3 linked regions of the Halorhodospira halochloris genome follow. The protein of the gene in region 3 interacts with the protein of the main gene of each other region in a pairwise test. Links are inferred from orthologs where the notes say so. Each region holds a gene or a part of one and is shown on either strand. Other genes may lie near its edges. The genes, in order: ftsZ, ftsA and HH1059_RS12130.

What was found.
Region 1: the proteins of HH1059_RS12130 (region 3) and ftsZ interact in binary tests that used the Escherichia coli proteins (3 or more experiments, as listed by UniProt). The link is inferred for Halorhodospira halochloris from one-to-one orthologs.
Region 2: the proteins of HH1059_RS12130 (region 3) and ftsA interact in binary tests that used the Escherichia coli proteins (3 or more experiments, as listed by UniProt). The link is inferred for Halorhodospira halochloris from one-to-one orthologs.

Annotation. Positions count from the first base shown.
Region 1 is NZ_AP017372.2:1,984,011-1,991,129, forward strand. Bases 4,151-7,119 are described here. They hold ftsZ (cell division protein FtsZ), read right to left. Parts: upstream 6,228-7,119; coding sequence 5,073-6,227; downstream 4,151-5,072. Other genes in these bases: lpxC (UDP-3-O-acyl-N-acetylglucosamine deacetylase), read right to left, coding at 4,151-4,899; ftsA (cell division protein FtsA), read right to left, coding at 6,300-7,119. Outside these bases: indole-3-glycerol phosphate synthase TrpC, read right to left, coding at 1-96; trpD (anthranilate phosphoribosyltransferase), read right to left, coding at 93-1,115; HH1059_RS09070 (anthranilate synthase component II), read right to left, coding at 1,118-1,702; trpE (anthranilate synthase component I), read right to left, coding at 1,699-3,183; HH1059_RS09080 (phosphoglycolate phosphatase), read right to left, coding at 3,188-3,868; more of lpxC, read right to left, coding at 3,997-4,150. UniProt on the Escherichia coli protein: Essential cell division protein that forms a contractile ring structure (Z ring) at the future cell division site. The regulation of the ring assembly controls the timing and the location of cell division.
Region 2 is NZ_AP017372.2:1,989,430-1,993,797, forward strand. Bases 1-2,924 are described here. They hold ftsA (cell division protein FtsA), read right to left. Parts: upstream 2,120-2,924; coding sequence 881-2,119; downstream 1-880. Other genes in these bases: ftsZ (cell division protein FtsZ), read right to left, coding at 1-808; HH1059_RS09100 (cell division protein FtsQ/DivIB), read right to left, coding at 2,134-2,924. In the rest of the region: more of HH1059_RS09100, read right to left, coding at 2,925-2,979; HH1059_RS09105 (D-alanine--D-alanine ligase), read right to left, coding at 2,976-3,887; murB (UDP-N-acetylmuramate dehydrogenase), read right to left, coding at 3,887-4,368. UniProt on the Escherichia coli protein: Essential cell division protein that assists in the assembly of the Z ring. May serve as the principal membrane anchor for the Z ring.
Region 3 is NZ_AP017372.2:2,635,598-2,643,832, forward strand. What follows is about bases 2,784-5,728. They hold HH1059_RS12130 (rod shape-determining protein), read left to right. Parts: upstream 2,784-3,706; coding sequence 3,707-4,750; downstream 4,751-5,728. Other genes in these bases: gatA (Asp-tRNA(Asn)/Glu-tRNA(Gln) amidotransferase subunit GatA), read right to left, coding at 2,784-3,266; gatC (Asp-tRNA(Asn)/Glu-tRNA(Gln) amidotransferase subunit GatC), read right to left, coding at 3,290-3,577; mreC (rod shape-determining protein MreC), read left to right, coding at 4,857-5,728. Also shown: Hsp33 family molecular chaperone HslO, read right to left, coding at 1-284; Asp-tRNA(Asn)/Glu-tRNA(Gln) amidotransferase subunit GatB, read right to left, coding at 281-1,720; more of gatA, read right to left, coding at 1,812-2,783; more of mreC, read left to right, coding at 5,729-5,741; rod shape-determining protein MreD, read left to right, coding at 5,741-6,250; mrdA (penicillin-binding protein 2), read left to right, coding at 6,344-8,235. UniProt on the Escherichia coli protein: Forms membrane-associated dynamic filaments that are essential for cell shape determination. Acts by regulating cell wall synthesis and cell elongation, and thus cell shape.

The sequences.
Region 1 (7,119 bases), 650 kb from region 3 along the record:
CAGCGAACGTCGCTCGGCCCGCTCAATTACTTCCTCGGCCTTACGGCGCAGAATCCGCCGCAGGATATCCGGCGTTGCCGACAACTCATCACTCATCCAGCCAACTCCCGGGTTTTTTCCACAAAGCTGTGCAGTTTTGCGGCAGCCGCACCAGAACCCATCAGATCTTTGGCGTGATCAACCCCAGCCTGCAAACTGTCGACTCCCCCGGCGGCATATATGGCTGCACCTGAATTTAGGGCGATTAGTTCAGCTGCCGCGCTACTCTCACCTGAGAAGGCGGAGGTGATTAGCCGCAGACTATCCTCGGCGCCGGCAACCTGGACTTCACTGAGCGGAGCCTCACGTATCCCCAGCTCTTGCGGGGTAATCTTATATTCACGAATATCGCCGTCGACGAGCTCGGCAACAAGACTCGGCGAGGCTATGCTCAGCTCATCCAAGCCATCTTCTGCATGAACCACCAAGACCCTTTCACTGCCCAGCTCACGCAGCACTTCGGCAATCGGTCGCACCCACTGCGGGGCATAGACGCCGAGCAGCTGACGCCGCGCACCGGCCGGATTGGTCAGTGGCCCGAGGACGTTAAACAGGGTTCTGACCCCCATCTCCCGGCGCGGCCCCACAGCGTGCTTCATCGCCCCGTGGTGGAGAGGGGCGAACATAAAGGCCACGCCGACCTGCTCAATGCAGCGTGACAGGGCAGCACAATCGAGATCCAGGCTGGCTCCGGCCGCCTCGAGAACATCGGCGCTGCCGCTGCGCCCGGAGACCGAACGATTGCCGTGCTTGGCAACCGGCACACCCGCCGCCGCGGCGACAAAGGCAGCGGCAGTCGACACATTCAAGGTACCGCTAGCATCACCGCCGGTCCCGCATGTATCGAGAACGCCCTCTAAACCAACCTCTACTCGCTCGGCAAGCTCGCGCATAACCGCCGCCGCCGCAGCTATCTCGGCTACGGTCTCACCCTTCATGCGCAAGCCGATGAGAAAGCCGCCGATCTGTGCCGGCGTTGCCCCGCCGCTCATGATAGTGCCCATTACCTCTGTCATCTCGGCACTGCTCAGATCCTGCCTTTCGGTTACGCGGCGAATAGCGGATTGCATGTCCATAGCTAGAACCCTTTGTTGAGGAAGTTGGCCAGTAGCTCATGGCCATTAGCGGTCAATATCGACTCAGGATGGAACTGCACGCCTTCGACCGGCAGCTCGCGATGGCGCACGCCCATAATCTCGTCTATCGAACCTTGAGGGCCTTCGGTCCAGGCCGTCACCTCTAGTACTTCCGGCAGCGTATCACGCTCCACCACCAAGGAGTGGTAGCGTGTCGCTTCCAATGGCTCAGGCAGCCCGCGAAAGACTCCTTGACCGCGGTGACGCACCGGTGAGGTCTTGCCGTGCATTACCTGGCGGGCTCGCACTACCTTACCGCCGAAGACCTGGCCAATGGTTTGATGGCCGAGACAAACCCCCAAGATCGGCACCTCGGCGGCCATCTCGTGAACCAGCTCCAGCGAGACGCCGGCCTCGTTAGGGGTGCAAGGCCCGGGTGATATTACTATGCGCTCCGGGCGCAGACGACGAACCTCGCTAACATTGACTTCATCGTTACGCACCACCTCGACCCGTGCCCCTAACTCACCTAGATACTGCACCAAGTTCCAGGTGAACGAGTCGTAATTGTCTATCATCAGGATCATAGACCTTCCTCGGCCATTTCAACGGCCCGCATCAGCGCCCTACCTTTGTTCAGGGTCTCCTTCCATTCGAGTTCGGCGAGGGAGTCGATTACCACCCCACCGCCGGCCTGAACATATACGCGCTCATCCTTGACTAGCGCAGTACGAATGGCAATTGCAGTGTCCATGTTGCCCGACCAGGAGAGATAACCCACTGCACCAGCATAGACCCCGCGCTTGGCCGGCTCGACCTCGTCGATGATCTCCATGGCCCGAATCTTGGGCGCCCCGCTGACAGTGCCAGCCGGGAAGGTGGCGCGCAGGACATCCATCGCCCCCAGCCCAGGTCGTAACCGGCCGACAACATTGGATACGATATGCATAACCTGCGAGTAACGCTCCACCACCATCCGTTCGGTCAGGCGTACGGTCCCGGTTTCGGCAACACGGCCAACATCATTACGCCCTAGGTCGATAAGCATTACGTGCTCGGCTATCTCTTTAGGGTCGGAGACCAGTTCCTCCTCGAGTTCACGGTCGCGCTGCTCGGTCGCCCCCCGCTTGCGGGTACCGGCGATGGGCCGGACCGTGACTTCACCCTCTTCCAGGCGCACTAATATCTCCGGGGATGAGCCGACAATCTGAAAATTGCCGCAATCGAGAAAATACATATAAGGCGATGGATTGGTGCAGCGCAGGGCACGGTAAAGATCTAGCGGCTCGGCGTGAAAGGGTTTGGAGATACGCTGCGAGGGCACTACCTGCATCACATCACCAGCGGCAATATAGTCGCGAATCTTCTCGACCGCCTGTTCGTAACCGAGCTCAGTAAAATTCGACTGCGCTTCGCTGCGTGTCGTGCCGCCATGGCCTTGAGCCTGTTTGCGCTGGCGCGGGAGCGGCTTATCAAGCTGGTGGGATAACTCCTCAAGGCGCCCAAGTGCTGACTCGTACGCAGCCTCTTGGCGGGGATCGCAATGTACGACCAGATAGAGGCGTCCAGCAAGGTTGTCGAATACGACCACCTCATCGGCCTCAACCAGGTATATATCCGGTAGACCCAGCTCATCAGGGGGCTGCGAGTTGGCTAGCCGCGGCTCGACATAGCGAACCGTATCGTAACCAAAGTAACCCACCAACCCGCCAAGGAAGCGGGGCATTTGCGGAAATCCGGAGGGCGGAGCGGCACGATGCCGATACTGTAATTCCTCGATCCAGGCGAGCGGATCGGCTGCCTCGGTTTGCTCAATAAGCTCACCATCACGGCGCAACTCGATTTGGCGGCCATAGACACAAACTTCGTTACGAGCAGGCAGGCCAATTATCGAATAGCGCCCCCATTTCTCTCCCCCCTCGACAGACTCGAGCAGGAATGAACGCGGACCGCTAGCCAGCTTCAAATAGGTTGATAATGGCGTCTCGAAATCAGCTAGTACTTCCCGAATCAGCGGTATGCGAGTGTAGCCCGCCTCGGCCAGGCTATTAAATTCGTTCTCTTTCATCTCCTCAGACCGCCTCCCGCATCAGTTCCGGCAACTCGCGCAGGTTATCCAGCACCATATCCGCACCGAGCTGCTCTACTGCAATCCCGCGCCGATAGCCGTAGGAAACACAAATCACTGGCACACCCGCCGCGCGTGCTGCAGCCACATCAGTGGCCGAATCACCGACCATAACCGTTTGGTCGATGTCTACGCCTAACCTGCTTGCAGCCAGATGGAGAGGTTGCGGATCAGGCTTGCGGGCTGGGGCGCAATCACCTCCGACAACTACCTTGATCGCTTGGCCTAAGCCCATATGCTCAATGATAGGCTGGGCGAAACGGTACGGCTTGTTGGTCACCACCGCTACTGCCACGCCCATGCCATGTAACGCCCGAACCGCCTCTATGGCCCCTGGGTAGGGCTGACTATCAACATAGAGACGCTCAGCATAAAGCTCATAGAAGCGCTCCAGGGCAGAGTCCCACTCCTGGGCCGGGGGGTCATCATCCATCGTTGCGGTCAGCGCACGCGCTATCAGGCGTCTAGCACCATTGCCGACCCAGTTGCGCAGCGCAGCCAACTCAACAGGATCGGAGCCGCGCTCACGGAGCATAGAATTGACTGCAAAACACAAGTCTGGGGCGCTATCTACTAGCGTCCCATCTAGGTCGAATAGAAACGCTTGAGGCTGGATTTTGAACATGGATCCTTGCTTGACTCAAAAGCCGTCAGCTTACCCGCTGCGCGCCGGGCACCGCAAGGCTCCATGAGCAGTGCTAACCAGGATAGGCAGGAAATACTCGGCTAGCAAAGCTCTTGCACCGCCCCATCTCAGGCGAGGAGCGGCTTATCGTAGGCTATTGGCAGTTCTGAGACATCCTCAAAGGTGATCTCTTCCCAGGCGTGCTGATTTTCCAGCAGCTTGCGCAGCAAGCGATTGTTGAGAGCATGCCCGGATTTGTGGCCGTGGAAAGAACCGATTAGGCTGCTGCCAAGGAGGTAGAGGTCGCCTATCGCATCGAGGATCTTGTGCTTGACGAATTCATCGCGATAGCGCAAACCGTCCTCGTTGAGCACTCGATATTCATCAACCACTATGGCGTTATCAAGACTACCGCCCAGGGCCAGACGTGAGGCACGCAGTGCCTCGATCTCCTTCATGAAACCAAAGGTCCGTGCCCTGCTAACCTCTTTGACGAAGGATGTTGAAGAGAAATCGACTACCGCCCGAGCAAACTCCCTGAGGAAGACCGGGTGGTCGAAGTCGATAGTGAAACTGACCTTAAAGCCCTCAAAGGGCTCGAAGGCGACCCACTTATCGCCATCCACCACCTGCACAGGCTCGAGGATGCGCACGAAACGCTTAGGGGCATCCTGCTCCTTCAACCCTGCTGAACGGATCAGGAAGACGAAAGGAGCCGCGCTGCCGTCCATGATAGGCACTTCCGCAGCGGAGAGATCGACATAGCAGTTATCGATGCCTAAGCCGGCGAGTGCGGAGAGCAGGTGCTCGACGGTGGCGATCCTTACCCCGTCCTGGACCAGGCATGTCGACAACCGTGTATCACCCACTGCTGCTGCAGTCGCCCTCACCTCAAAGTCGAGGTCGGTGCGGCGAAACACTATGCCCGTATTGGCCGGCGCCGGACGCAGGACGAGATAAACTTTCTCACCTGTATGCAGTCCCACACCGGTCGCACGTATGCTGTTTTTGAGTGTACGTTGTCGCATCATGCCTGCTAGGCCCCCCGCTCATGTTGCAAGATCAGCCCCGCCGCTAGCGGGGCAACTAGCCCCGTCCGGATTTACCGGGCGGAACCCGCCTCATTATGCTTATCGGCAAGAGGCTTTGTAATTTTAGTGTAAAATTACCTCAAATGTATACTGCATTGCACAATTTTCTTCTCTCAATCCGCTTGGCGACGCAAAAATGCTGGAATATCAAGATATTCCATATCGCTTTCGGGATCAGCGTCGGTTCCTTTTTCATTGGCAGCCTTCTGCCTTATGACGGTTGGGCGGTCAAGCTGAGCGTAATCAACCTCACCACTCGGCTTACGAGTAGAGGACGCATCCCTCGCCGCCGGTTCGGCAACCGTCCGCGGCACACTGCCGAGGCCGGTCGCGACGACCGTTACCCGCAGCTCGTTTTCGAGTTCGGGGTCGATCACAGCACCGACAACAACCGTTGCCTCATCTGCAGCATATTCCCGTACGGCATTACCGACCTCATCAAATTCGCCGATCGAGAGGTTATAGCCGCCGGTTACATTGACCAGAATGCCGTTGGCGCCGGCTAGGTTGAAGTCTTCCAAGAGCGGACAAGCGATGGCCCGATCCGCCGCTTCTCGTGCACGGCCTTCACCCGAGGCCACACCGTTGCCCATTACCGCCATACCCATCTGGGTCATTACTGTGCGCACGTCGGCGAAGTCAACATTAATGAGGCCGGGCCGGGTTATTAGCTCAGCAATCCCCCTAACCGCACCAAGTAGCACATCATTGGCCGACTTGAAGGCATCCAGCAGGGTCAGATTTTTACCCAATACCGGCAGCAGGCGCTCATTCGGAATGGTTATAAGTGAGTCGACATTCTGCTCCAGCTCTTTGATGCCCTCCTCGGCAATGCTCATGCGTTTACCGCCCTCAAAGGGGAACGGCTTGGTCACCACAGCCACTGCCAAAACGCCCATTTCGCGAGCCACTTCGGCCACTACCGGAGCGGCCCCTGTGCCAGTACCGCCACCCATTCCGGCGGTAATAAAGACCATATCACCCCCTTGCATTACCTCCTGGATACGGCCACGCGACTCTTCTGCCGCATCTCGGCCAGTCTGCGGATCGGCACCTGCTCCTAACCCCTTGGTTATCCCCGAACCGAGCTGCACGGTTGAACCCGCCGAGGTGTTGGCAAGGGCTTGGGCATCGGTATTGGCGTAGATGAAATCGACTCCACTGATATCCGCCGTGACCATGTGCTGAACAGCGTTGCCGCCGCCACCACCTACGCCTATGACCTTGATTACCGCATTTTGATTCTCTGTATCCATCAGTTCAAACATGGTTGCTTCTCCTCAATCTTAACGTATATATAGAATTTTTCAAATTTCAATATGTCTGTTCTTGGCTGCCCGCTATAAATTGCCTTTAAACCAGCTCTTCATCCGACCCCATAACGCACTGCCTGTTGCCTCGCTGGAAAATAGCTGGGATATCTCTGACCCGCGATTACGCGCCCCGAACGCAAGTAACCCCACTCCTGTTGAGTAAACGGGGTTGCGCACCACGTCGGAGAGACCGGTTACATGCTTGGGCACGCCGATACGTACCGGCAAATGGAAGACCTCTTCGGCCAAATCGCTTACCCCTTCCATTTTCGAACTGCCACCGGTCAGCACTATGCCCGCAGGGATCAGGTCTTCGAAGCCGCTCTTGCGCAGTTCCGCCTGCACGAGGGCTAGCAGCTCTTCGTAGCGCGGCTCTACTACCGAGGCCAAAGATTGCCGCGATAAACGCCGCGGTGGCCGATCGCCGACGGAAGGCACCTCGATGCTCTCTTCCGGGTTGGCGAGCTGGGACAGCGCGCAGGCGTATTTGACCTTGATATCCTCGGCATGATGGGTAGGAGTCCGCAGCGCCACCGCTATGTCGTTGGTAACCTGATGGCCCGCTATAGGGATAACCGCAGTGTGGCGGATAGCTCCGCCAGTAAAGATAGCGATATCGGTCGTACCGCCGCCGATATCTACCAGGCAAACACCTAGCTCCTTCTCATCGTCACTTAGCACCGCGTGGCTAGCCGCTAACTGTTGCAAGACTATGTCGTCCACCTCCAGCGCACAGCGATGCACACACTTGGTGATATTCTCAGCAGCTGAAACCGCGCCAGTAACCATGTGAACGCGCGCCTCCAGGCGGACACCGGACATACCGAGCGGCTCACGGATCCCCTCC
Region 2 (4,368 bases), 650 kb from region 3 along the record:
TATAGCCGCCGGTTACATTGACCAGAATGCCGTTGGCGCCGGCTAGGTTGAAGTCTTCCAAGAGCGGACAAGCGATGGCCCGATCCGCCGCTTCTCGTGCACGGCCTTCACCCGAGGCCACACCGTTGCCCATTACCGCCATACCCATCTGGGTCATTACTGTGCGCACGTCGGCGAAGTCAACATTAATGAGGCCGGGCCGGGTTATTAGCTCAGCAATCCCCCTAACCGCACCAAGTAGCACATCATTGGCCGACTTGAAGGCATCCAGCAGGGTCAGATTTTTACCCAATACCGGCAGCAGGCGCTCATTCGGAATGGTTATAAGTGAGTCGACATTCTGCTCCAGCTCTTTGATGCCCTCCTCGGCAATGCTCATGCGTTTACCGCCCTCAAAGGGGAACGGCTTGGTCACCACAGCCACTGCCAAAACGCCCATTTCGCGAGCCACTTCGGCCACTACCGGAGCGGCCCCTGTGCCAGTACCGCCACCCATTCCGGCGGTAATAAAGACCATATCACCCCCTTGCATTACCTCCTGGATACGGCCACGCGACTCTTCTGCCGCATCTCGGCCAGTCTGCGGATCGGCACCTGCTCCTAACCCCTTGGTTATCCCCGAACCGAGCTGCACGGTTGAACCCGCCGAGGTGTTGGCAAGGGCTTGGGCATCGGTATTGGCGTAGATGAAATCGACTCCACTGATATCCGCCGTGACCATGTGCTGAACAGCGTTGCCGCCGCCACCACCTACGCCTATGACCTTGATTACCGCATTTTGATTCTCTGTATCCATCAGTTCAAACATGGTTGCTTCTCCTCAATCTTAACGTATATATAGAATTTTTCAAATTTCAATATGTCTGTTCTTGGCTGCCCGCTATAAATTGCCTTTAAACCAGCTCTTCATCCGACCCCATAACGCACTGCCTGTTGCCTCGCTGGAAAATAGCTGGGATATCTCTGACCCGCGATTACGCGCCCCGAACGCAAGTAACCCCACTCCTGTTGAGTAAACGGGGTTGCGCACCACGTCGGAGAGACCGGTTACATGCTTGGGCACGCCGATACGTACCGGCAAATGGAAGACCTCTTCGGCCAAATCGCTTACCCCTTCCATTTTCGAACTGCCACCGGTCAGCACTATGCCCGCAGGGATCAGGTCTTCGAAGCCGCTCTTGCGCAGTTCCGCCTGCACGAGGGCTAGCAGCTCTTCGTAGCGCGGCTCTACTACCGAGGCCAAAGATTGCCGCGATAAACGCCGCGGTGGCCGATCGCCGACGGAAGGCACCTCGATGCTCTCTTCCGGGTTGGCGAGCTGGGACAGCGCGCAGGCGTATTTGACCTTGATATCCTCGGCATGATGGGTAGGAGTCCGCAGCGCCACCGCTATGTCGTTGGTAACCTGATGGCCCGCTATAGGGATAACCGCAGTGTGGCGGATAGCTCCGCCAGTAAAGATAGCGATATCGGTCGTACCGCCGCCGATATCTACCAGGCAAACACCTAGCTCCTTCTCATCGTCACTTAGCACCGCGTGGCTAGCCGCTAACTGTTGCAAGACTATGTCGTCCACCTCCAGCGCACAGCGATGCACACACTTGGTGATATTCTCAGCAGCTGAAACCGCGCCAGTAACCATGTGAACGCGCGCCTCCAGGCGGACACCGGACATACCGAGCGGCTCACGGATCCCCTCCTGACTGTCGATGACAAATTCCTGCGGGATAACGTGGATAATCTGCTGATCTGCCGGTATGGCCACCGCCTTAGCGCCATCAAGAACACGCTCCAGATCAGCGTGACGAACTTCCTTATCACGTATTGCCACCATGCCGTGCGAGTTGAGGCTACGAATATGGCTACCGGAGATGCCCACGAAGACCGAATGGATCTCACACCCAGCCATCAGCTCTGCCTCTTCCACTGCACGCTGAATTGATTGCACAGTGGAGTCTATATTTACTACTACCCCCTTTTTCAGGCCATGCGATGGGTGGCTCCCCACGCCTATCACCTCAATAGAGCCATCATCTTTTGTCTCACCGACTATGGCTACTACTTTTGAAGTGCCTATATCGAGCCCTACCAGGAGGTTGTCTTCTGTTTTCCTGACCATGTTTAGCTCCGAGCTCAGTCTGATTCTTCCGCAGCGGCCCAGGCCACCGCAAAACCATTGGGATAGCGCAAGTCCACCCGCTTCATGCGCCCGTCTTTGCGTGCCTGAAGCTCTGGCACAACGGCTACAAAACGTGACGCCCTTTGCATCGGCTCCTGCCTGCCCAGGGCAACCTTAACCCCGTCATCGAGATGAGCCGCCCACGCCCCTCGCGCAGAAAGGCTCAACGCTTGCAGATCCATGCCATGTTCTTCAAACAGCGGCCGCATATCCTTGAAGTTCCTGGCTACATCCTGGGCCCTGCTCTCAGGACCGGTTAAGCGTGGCAATTGCTCCGGATAGGTCTCTTCAGCAGGACTAAAAACCGCGCCGGAGTAATCGAGCAGAGCCTGCTCATTCCAAATACCCAAGGCTTGGCGCTCTTGGATATGAAGCTTTAAGGTGGCCGGCCAGTCGCGCCTTACCTGCGCCTCTTCAACCCAGGGCAGACGCTCCAGGGAGTCACGAATAGCTACCGTGTCGACACCCAGCAGACTTGGATGCAAGCGGCCCGCCAGTGAGCCACGCAACTGCTCGCCAGTAACCTTCTCCGGGGCTTCGGCCATAGCGACCCTCTCCAGCGGTAAAATTCTGCCCTCGTTAATCATCCAGGCCACCGCATATACACCAGCAATCAGCAAGACAGCCAAAAATATGGGCCCCAACCAACCACTGCCAACGCCAAAAAATCCTGCCGGACCGCCCTCTCGCTCTGCCGACTGACCAGCAGGTACACGCTTGCGCGACTGCCCCCGAGAGTGGGACTTACGCTGCTGCTTCTGTTTACCGAGCAAATCCGTCCAATCAGCACCTGAACTCATAAGGCCTCCCCGAGGATGGCCACCACCAACTCATCAAAACCGATACCCGCCTGAGCGGCAGCAATCGGAACTAGAGAGTGATCGGTCATTCCTGGAATGGTATTAACCTCAAGCAACCACCACTTACCGTCATCATCACGCAAGACGTCGACCCTACCCCAGCCATTACAACCGAGTGCTGCAAATGCTTTCTGGCACATCTCGCCCAACTCATGCTCGGCCTCTTCATCTAGCCCACTGGGACAAAAGTGGCCGGTGGTTGGATCTTCGTATTTGGCGGTAAAATCGAAGAACTCATGTGAAGTCTCCAGCCTGATCGACGGCAGCGCCCTATCGCCGAGTAGGGCGACGGTGTATTCAGTACCATTGATCCACTGCTCGACAAGGACCTGCTGATCGTACTTAGCCGCCTCATGCCACGCCGGAGCGAGCTGATTGATATCGACAACCTTGGTCATGCCGATGCTCGACCCCTCATGGGCTGGCTTTACTATTACCGGCAAGTCTATGTGACAAGGCTGATCAGCACTTGCCATAAGCTGCCCCGCAGGGCTGGGCAGAGCGCAGCCCTGCCATAACCGCTTGCAGCGCCATTTATCCATAGCCAAAGCAGAACCGAGCAGACCGCTGCCGGTGTACGGCACACCAAGGCTCTCTAGGGCTCCCTGGATGACACCGTCTTCTCCACCCCGGCCATGCAACACTATGAAGGCGCACGAGTAATCGCGCAGTGCTTCTATCTGCTCATCGCGCGGATCAAAGCCTTGGGCAGCAAACCCCTGGCGCTGCAACGCCGCGAGAACTGCTTTACCACTTTGCAGTGATATCTCCCGTTCGGCGGAATCACCACCCATCAACACAGCTACAGGGCCGACATCCGCCGGGCATGGCAGCTTCAATCCGCTCATCAGGTTGCCTCCCCGACGACATGCACCTCGGGCTCAAGGTAGACGCCAAACTCGCTCGCCACCTTGTCTCGGACCCAAGCCATTAGCGCCTCGATATCCGCTGCTTTGCCGCCTTCGTTAACTATGAAGTTAGCGTGGCGCTCAGAGACCCTTGCCCTGCCAACGCTGGCCCCCTTACAGCCCGCCGCTTCAATCAAGCGCCCGGCGGAGTCTCCCGGCGGGTTACGGAAGACCGATCCCGCAGTTGGCTCACCGAGCGGTTGAGTCAATTTGCGCCGACGCATGATCTCTTTAATGCGGCTAGCCAGCAGTTCCGGATCTCCGCTGCTGAGCCGCCAGGTGGCGGCAACGAAGAACTCACCTTCACATCCAGCTACTCGCCGATAACCGATGTCGAATGAATCCTTCCGCCTTACCCGGACAACTCCCTGCTTATCAATTGTCTCTACCCTATCAATTGCGGCCCAGGTCTCATCACCTA
Region 3 (8,235 bases):
TGATAACGCACAGTACCTCGCATAGCCCCATCTCCATCTGCATGAACTAGCAACAAGGAGATAGCGGCGTCGTCATCACCATAAACCTGCAATGTCAGCTGACCCTCAAGCTTGATAGTTGCGCGCATCAGGGCACATGCGGCCAATGCCTCGCCAAGCAGGCGCGCAACCGGCAGAGGGTACTGGTGATGCTCACAGGCCGACTCTAGTACAGAGTCGAGTTCGACTACCTCACCGCGAATATCAGCTTCATCAAATAGAAAACGTTGGCAAGCGTCGGTCACGATTGATCCAGTTTATTTTTGAGTAACTCATTTACCTGCTGAGGGTTAGCCTTACCCCCAGAGGCCTTCATAACCTGTCCGACAAAAAAGCCGAACAGCTTATCTTTACCAGCTCGGTACTGTTCTAGCTGCTTAGGGTTGTTAGCAATAACCTCATCGACCATCTCTTCAATCGCCGATGAATCGGTAACCTGTTTTAGTCCCTTAGCCTCAATGACCTCATCGGGTTCGCCCTCGCCTGCCCACATGGCCTCAAAAACATCCTTAGCTACGCGCCCCGAGACCGTTTCGTCTTCGATACGCGCCACCAAACGTCCCAGCATCTCTGGGGTGACTGGAGATTCAGTAAGGTCTAACCCATCTTTGTTCAAGTAAGCGAGCAGCTCGCTCATAACCCAATTAGCCGTCCTTTTTGCAAACCCCCCTGACTCGGTCACCGCTGACTCATAGAAGTCGGCCAACTCTCGGGTAGCGGTCAAGACCCCGGCATCGTAGGCAGGGAGTCCGTGCTCCTCGATGAACCGGTTACGCTTCTCATCGGGCAGTTCAGGCAGCGTCTCCCGGACTTCGGCTACCAGCTGTTCGCTCACTTCAACCGGGAGCAAATCGGGCTCCGGGAAGTAGCGATAATCGTTGGCCTCTTCCTTGGTGCGCATTGAGCGGGTAACGCCCTTGTCGACATCGAAAAGGCGAGTCTCTTGGACTACCTCACCCCCGCCTTCAATAACATCGATTTGGCGTTCCACTTCATATGCCAATGCCCGCTCGACAAAACGGAATGAATTGAGATTCTTTAACTCAGCGCGGGTACCAAACTCTTCCTGGCCACGCGGACGAACAGAGATATTGGCATCACAGCGGAATGAGCCTTCCTGCATGTTGCCATCACAGATTTCTAGGTAGCGGACCAAGGCATGGAGCTTCTTCATGTAAGCGGCAGCCTCCTGCGGCGAACGCAGGTCAGGCTCGGACACAATCTCCATTAGTGGTGTGCCGGCACGGTTTAGATCCACCCCGGTCATACCGTGAAAATCTTCGTGCAAAGACTTCCCGGCATCCTCTTCCAGATGAGCCCGGGTAATACCGATACGCTTGGTGCCGCCATCGTCGAGTTCTATATCTAGGCTGCCACCTTCAACCAGCGGCAAATCGTACTGAGAGATCTGATAGCCCTTGGGCAAATCAGGGTAAAAATAGTTTTTCCGGGCAAAGACCGAGCGGGGTGCTATATGTGCCCCTACCGCCAAACCAAACTTAATGGCCATGCGGACAACTTCGGCATTTAACACCGGCAGAACTCCTGGCATCCCAAGATCAACCGGACATGCCTGCCTGTTGGGTTCGGCGCCGTAAGCCGTAGAGGCGCCCGAAAAAATCTTACTTTTTGTGGCCAACTGGACGTGAATTTCAAGGCCGATGACGGTTTCCCACTGCATGGGCGATATAGCTCCAGTTTTTGTATGCTTAGATTACTCTTTCGTACGCACGAGACGTTAGGCGAAGCAGCTGCCGCCCAACGGCAACTGCTTACTCAAAGCCTTCGGGCACGAGTCTATGCCAATCAGTAAGCTGCTGATACTTATGGGCCACATTGAGCAAGCGAACTTCATCGAAGTGGCCACCAATTAGCTGCAACCCTACCGGTCGGCCGCGCGAGAAACCGGCTGGTATCGACATGCCAGGCAAGCCGGCAAGGTTAACTGCCAGGGTGTACATATCGGACAAATACATCTGAACCGGGTCGTCGCTTCGCTCGCCTATGTCAAAAGCGGGGGTCGGCGCAGTCGGTCCGGCGATGACATCCACCTTCTCCAATGCCTGGCTAAAGTCGTCTGCAACCAATCTACGTATCTGCTGCGCTTTACGGTAGTAAGCGTCGTAGTAGCCGGCCGATAGAGCATAGGTGCCTACCAGTATCCGCCTTTTTACCTCTTCACCGAACCCTTCTGCTCGGGTGCGCTTATAAAGATCTTCAAGCCCCTGAGGATCTGCGCAGCGGTGGCCGTATCGAACACCATCATATCGAGCAAGGTTAGAAGAGGCCTCGGCCGGGGCTATCACGTAGTAAGCAGGTAGGGCCAAATCCATATTCGGCAGGTCCACTTCTATTAACTCGGCCCCCTCTCCCTGCAAGACCTCAAGCGCCGCCTCTACCCGGGATCGCACATCGGCGTCCAGGCCGGTACCGAAAAACTGTGCCGGAACGCCTACCTTTACCCCCCTTATGGAACGGTTCAGCCCCTCGGTGTAATCGGGCACAACATGATCAACACTGGTCGAATCGCGCGGATCGAAACCTGCCATCGCACCTAGCATCAAGGCCAAATCCTCGGCAGTACGGGCAAACGCCCCACCCTGATCGAGACTAGAGGCAAAGGCGATCATGCCATAACGAGAAACCCGGCCATAAGTGGGCTTGAGCCCACAAACCCCGCTAAGCGCTGCTGGCTGGCGTATCGATCCCCCCGTATCAGTGCCCGTTGCCGCGGGAACCAGACGCGCGGCAACCGCGGCCGCTGAGCCTCCGGATGACCCGCCGGGTACTGCATCAAGATCCCAGGGGTTACGCACCGGGCCAAAATAACTGGTCTCGTTTGAGGAGCCCATGGCGAACTCATCCATATTCGCCTTGCCAAGCACAACCGCGCCAGCCTCAGCCAAGCGCTCTACAACCGTCGCGTTGTAGGGCGCTTCAAAATTGGCAAGCATCCGTGACCCGCAAGTTGTCGCGACACCTTCGGTACAAAAGATATCTTTGTGGACGATCGGCACCCCGGTCAGTGGACCGCAGTTGCCGGAGCGGATCCGCTCATCAGCCACTTCAGCGGCTTGTCGGGCACGCTCTGCAGTGATTGTAATCAAACTATTGATTTGCGGTTCAACCTGCTGGACTCGCTCGAGAAGCGCCTCGGTGAGTTCGCAACTCGTAACTTCCCCAGCTCGCAGGGCCGCAGAAATCTCAGCTACTGTCTTTCGGTGCATGGATTCTCGGATTCCGTTAGGAGTTATTCGACTACGCGCGGGACCAAATATAGACCGGCCTCAACCGCCGGCGCGCCGGACTGGTAATGCTCACGCCTATCATCCTCGGTTACCTCATCAGGGCGCAAACGCTGGGTGGCATCCAGAGGATGGGACATTGGCTCTACGCCTGTTGTATCGACCGAATTCATCTGCTCAACAAAGCCGAGAATCTCGGACAGGCTGCTAGCGTAGTCTGTGACATTGCGTTCCTCAATGCCTATACGGGCTAGATGGGCGATGACTTTGACCTCTTCAGCCTCAATCGCCATGACAATCTCCTCGGGGTGATAATTTGCGGGATATTATTTTCAGATGCAAATCTACCACAGCCCTTCTCTTGCCCAAACCCCTTTACACTGCTAGATTGGGCGACTTAAGGTTTTCTCTAGGGCTAGGGCATGTTCAAAGGAATAAGAGGACTCTTCTCGAACGATCTGTCAATAGATCTGGGCACGGCCAACACGCTTATCTATCTGCGGGGCCAAGGCATTGTGCTTAGCGAGCCCTCAGTGGTCGCAATCCAGCAGGATAGAGACGGCGGAAGCAAACGGATTGCTGCGGTAGGTGCTGAAGCAAAAGCGATGCTGGGCCGCACTCCCGGCAACATTCGTGCTATACGCCCGCTCAAAGACGGCGTCATAGCAGACTTCACCGTTACCGAGAAGATGCTGCAACATTTCATTAAGAAGGTGCACGAGGCACGCTTCTTTAAGCCCAGTCCGAGAGTCCTAGTCTGCGTGCCCTGTGGCTCGACCCAAGTGGAGCGGCGCGCTATTAGGGAATCGGCAGCAGGCGCCGGCGCCCGGGAGGTCCATCTTATAGAAGAGCCCATGGCCGCAGCTATCGGCGCCAACATGCCGGTAAGCGAAGCAAGTGGTTCCATGGTCGTGGACATCGGCGGCGGCACATCTGAGGTCGCGGTGTTATCGCTCAATGGCATTGTCTACTCTGCGTCTGTACGGCTCGGAGGCGATCGATTTGATGAGGCGATCGTCAATTACGTACGACGCAACTACGGTATACTCATTGGTGAATCGACCGCTGAGCGTATCAAACAAGAGATAGGCACGGCATTCCCAGATACCGAGGTACGCGAGATAGAAGTGCGCGGAAGGAATCTAGCCCAAGGCGTGCCGCGGAGCTTTTCACTGAACTCAAACGAGATCTTGGAGGCCCTTCAAGAACCCCTCTCAGGGATAGTTTCAGCATTGAAGACGGCCCTCGAGCAAACCCCTCCGGAACTTGGTGCTGATGTTGCCGAAAGGGGTATCGTGATAACTGGTGGCGGCGCTTTGTTGCGCAACCTTGAGCGCCTCTTTATGGAAGAGACGGGCTTGCCAGTGCTAGTAGCAGAGGAACCACTTACCTGCGTAGCCCGCGGCGGCGGTAGGGCCCTTGAGTTGATGGATGAACGCGGCGCTGACCTGTTTGTAAGCGAATAAAGTAAAAGTTTTTTGTGGTGACACTTCAACTCTGGGCAAGGTTGGAGTGGATTAAATAGCAAATCTTGAGTAACAACATACTGAGCACACAGAGGCTCGGGGAACTATCAAACCGTTATTTCTACAGCGACCGTCGGCCGCAACCAGGTTGTTCCTGCTAGCCACGGCGTCCGTTTTGTTGATGGCCTTAGACCACCGGGAACATCTTATAGAACCGGTAAGAGAGGCGATGTCGGGTATTGTCTACCCGTTGAGGATTGTTGTCGACGCTCCATTTGCTTTAGCGGATAGCGGCTCCAGATGGCTTACCACCCGGCAGTCGCTTTATGCCGAAAACCATCAACTACGCACCCAAAACCTCCAACATCAGGGGCGCCTGCAACGCATGGAAGCTCTCGAGAGAGAAAACCAACGGTTACGCCAACTCCTCGACTCATCGCAGCGCGTTGAGAGTGAAGCAGCCATAGCGGAACTGATCCGGGTAGACCTGGACCCTCACTCCCACCTAGTAGAGATAAACCGCGGCACAAATCACGGGGTATTCATCGGCCAACCGGTGATAGACGCGGACGGTGTCATTGGCCAGATTGATAGAGTAGGGCCTTTTTCCGCTACTGTCAGGCTAATATCTGACGCAAGTCATGCCATCCCGGTTGAGGTCAATCGCAACGGGTTGCGAACTGTCGCCCGCGGCAGCGGCGACACCCAGCAACTTGAACTAGCGAACATCCCCACGAATGCAGATATTCGCGAAGGGGATTTGTTAACGGCTTCCGGATTAGGCGACACCTTCCCCCGTGGCTATCCGGTCGCCTATGTCTCGCAGGTGGTCAGTGAGCCGGGCGAGCCATTTGCGCGAGTACTAGCAAGGCCTGCTGGAAACCTTGATAGGAGCCGCAAGTTGTTGCTGCTTGAGAGTCGCCAAGAAACCAATACCGAGGATAAAGCGAAAACCTCTGAGCAAGAGCAAGCTGAGGAGGTGAACAATTAGTGACCGGTTACAGGCCTAACAGCGGTGCAGGGATAATCCTGCTTAGCTTTATCCTTGCGTTGATGCTAACTATTTCACCGATTCCATGGGAGGATCGGCTACCAGACTGGTTCAGCGGGCTACGCCCAGAGTGGACCGCTCTCGTACTTTTGTATTGGAGCTTGGCTGTTCCAGAAAGAGTAGGAGTAGGCTGCGGGTGGCTAGCAGGACTCTTCCAGGACGCTTTACTAGGCACCCTACTTGGCCAACACGCATTGGCTTTTGCAGTCATTGCATATTTCGCTATACGTTTGCATAAACACCTCCGCATGGTCCCAGTCTGGCAACAATCGTTAGTGGTGCTCGGGCTGTTATTTCTCGTTCAAATATTACTATTCTGGATCAATGGGATAATTGGTAGACCGTCTCCCGACTGGCAGGTGTGGACTTCACCTATAATCGGGGCCTTCTTGTGGCTGGCACTCTTCCCTTTTATGCGTAACATACGCCGACGCTATAATATACAATGAGAAGATTGTCCCAGGTTATGGATTTGCCGAAAGATAGGCAATTTTCACTCGGGCCCTGCCCGAAAGCAACTAACAAAGTATGGATCTACTAGGGTGAGCGAAGCTTCACGCATTCCTGATCATCACCGCGATGCGCACATAACTCGCACCCGCATAATATTAGCGGGAACTGTCTGCTTAATAACGGTGTTGATAGTCTTATCCCAAATGGTGCGACTCCAAATAGTCGACCATCAGCACTACGCTACTCTCTCTCATGAAAACCGCATTAAGGTTACGCCTATTCCACCGACTAGAGGATTAATATACGATCGCAATGGACACGTGCTAGCAGAGAACCGCCCTTCATATCAGTTGACTTTAATTCCTGAGCGAGTTCCTGATCTCGAAAAAACCCTCGAGCAGATTTCTCAAATAGTCCATGTCAGTGATGCTCAAAAGGAGCGATTCAAAACTCAGCTGCAACGCTCACGTCGCTTCGAGGAGGTGCCTCTTCGATCTCAACTCGATGATGAAGAAGTAGCCAAACTGGCGGTACACCGGCACCGCTTTCCAGGCATGGAGGTGAATGCCCGCTTAGTCCGGCACTACCCCAACCCGAACCATTCGAGTCATGCTGTAGGACACGTCGGGCACATAACCCGCGAAGACTTAAGGCGCATTGATCAGTCCACTTATCGCGGTACTCACCATATTGGCAAGAGCGGTATTGAGCTCGCTTTTGAAGATACCTTGCGCGGTGAGGTTGGCTTTGAGCGTGTCGAAACCAATGCCTTAGGCAGAGTTATTCGCAGCATAGAGCGCACCCCCCCGAAGCCCGGTAACGATTTGATCTTAACTATAGATAGTAAGCTGCAGGAGGTTGCCGAGCGGGCCATAGGTGATGAAAGAGGAGCAGTCGTCGCCATAGAGCCGCAGAGCGGGGAGATATTGGCCCTAGCCAGTCAACCCAGCTATGACCCGAATAAGTTTGTCGAGGGCATGACACATCAACGTTTCCGTGAGCTCGAACGAACTGGCTGGCAGCCGCTTTACAATCGCGCTAGCCGCGGCACCTACTCACCGGCTTCGACTATAAAGCCTTTCGTCGGCCTCGCAGCACTTGAGCATGGAGTGATTGAAAAGGACACAGAAGTCAATTGCGATGGAGAATTCTTCCTGGAGGGGCGTGATCGACCCTACCGCTGCTGGCGAGAGACCGGTCACGGCGACATTAACTTCGGCCAGGCTCTAGCTGAGTCCTGTAATGTTTTTTTCTATGACACCTCCTTCAAGCTAGGCATCGACCGAATGTCAAAATTCTTGGAACAGTTCGGTTTTGGGGCGCAGACAACCTCAGACATCCCTGGCGAGCGACGCGGTGTTTTACCTTCCCGTGACTGGAAAAGGGGCGCCATCGGGCAGGGATGGTTTCACGGAGAGACGGTAATAACGGGCATTGGCCTAGGTTATTTTAATGCTACCCCCCTGCAGCTGGCTACGGCCACCGCCATCCTCGGCAATAGGGGCGAACTAATAACGCCACGACTGGTTAGAGGTGTAGCTGACGGCGCCAACAATGATCAGAACTCGGCAATTGAACTGGGCCAAGCCACGGAAACCACACCAACTCAACGCATAGATATTGATGACCCATCCCACTGGGAAGAGACTATCGAGGGCATGCGTCTTGCGATACAGCACTACCGCGGAACCGCCCGGCTGATCAACGAGAACTTAAACTACGACTTCGCTGGCAAGACTGGAACGGCGCAAATCACCGAAAGAGACGTCGATGACGACGAAGAGAGACCAGAACACCTGCGCAACCACGCGCTATTTATCGGCTTGGCCCCAGCAGACGACCCCCAAATAGCAATAGCGGTGGTCATTGAGCACGGCGGTAGTGGCGGTGCCGCAGCCGCACCAGTAGCACGAGCAGTTGTAGACTACTGGATGCTGCAAGATAAAACCTACCTCCAACAGCTAGAGCAGGGGCGGATAGA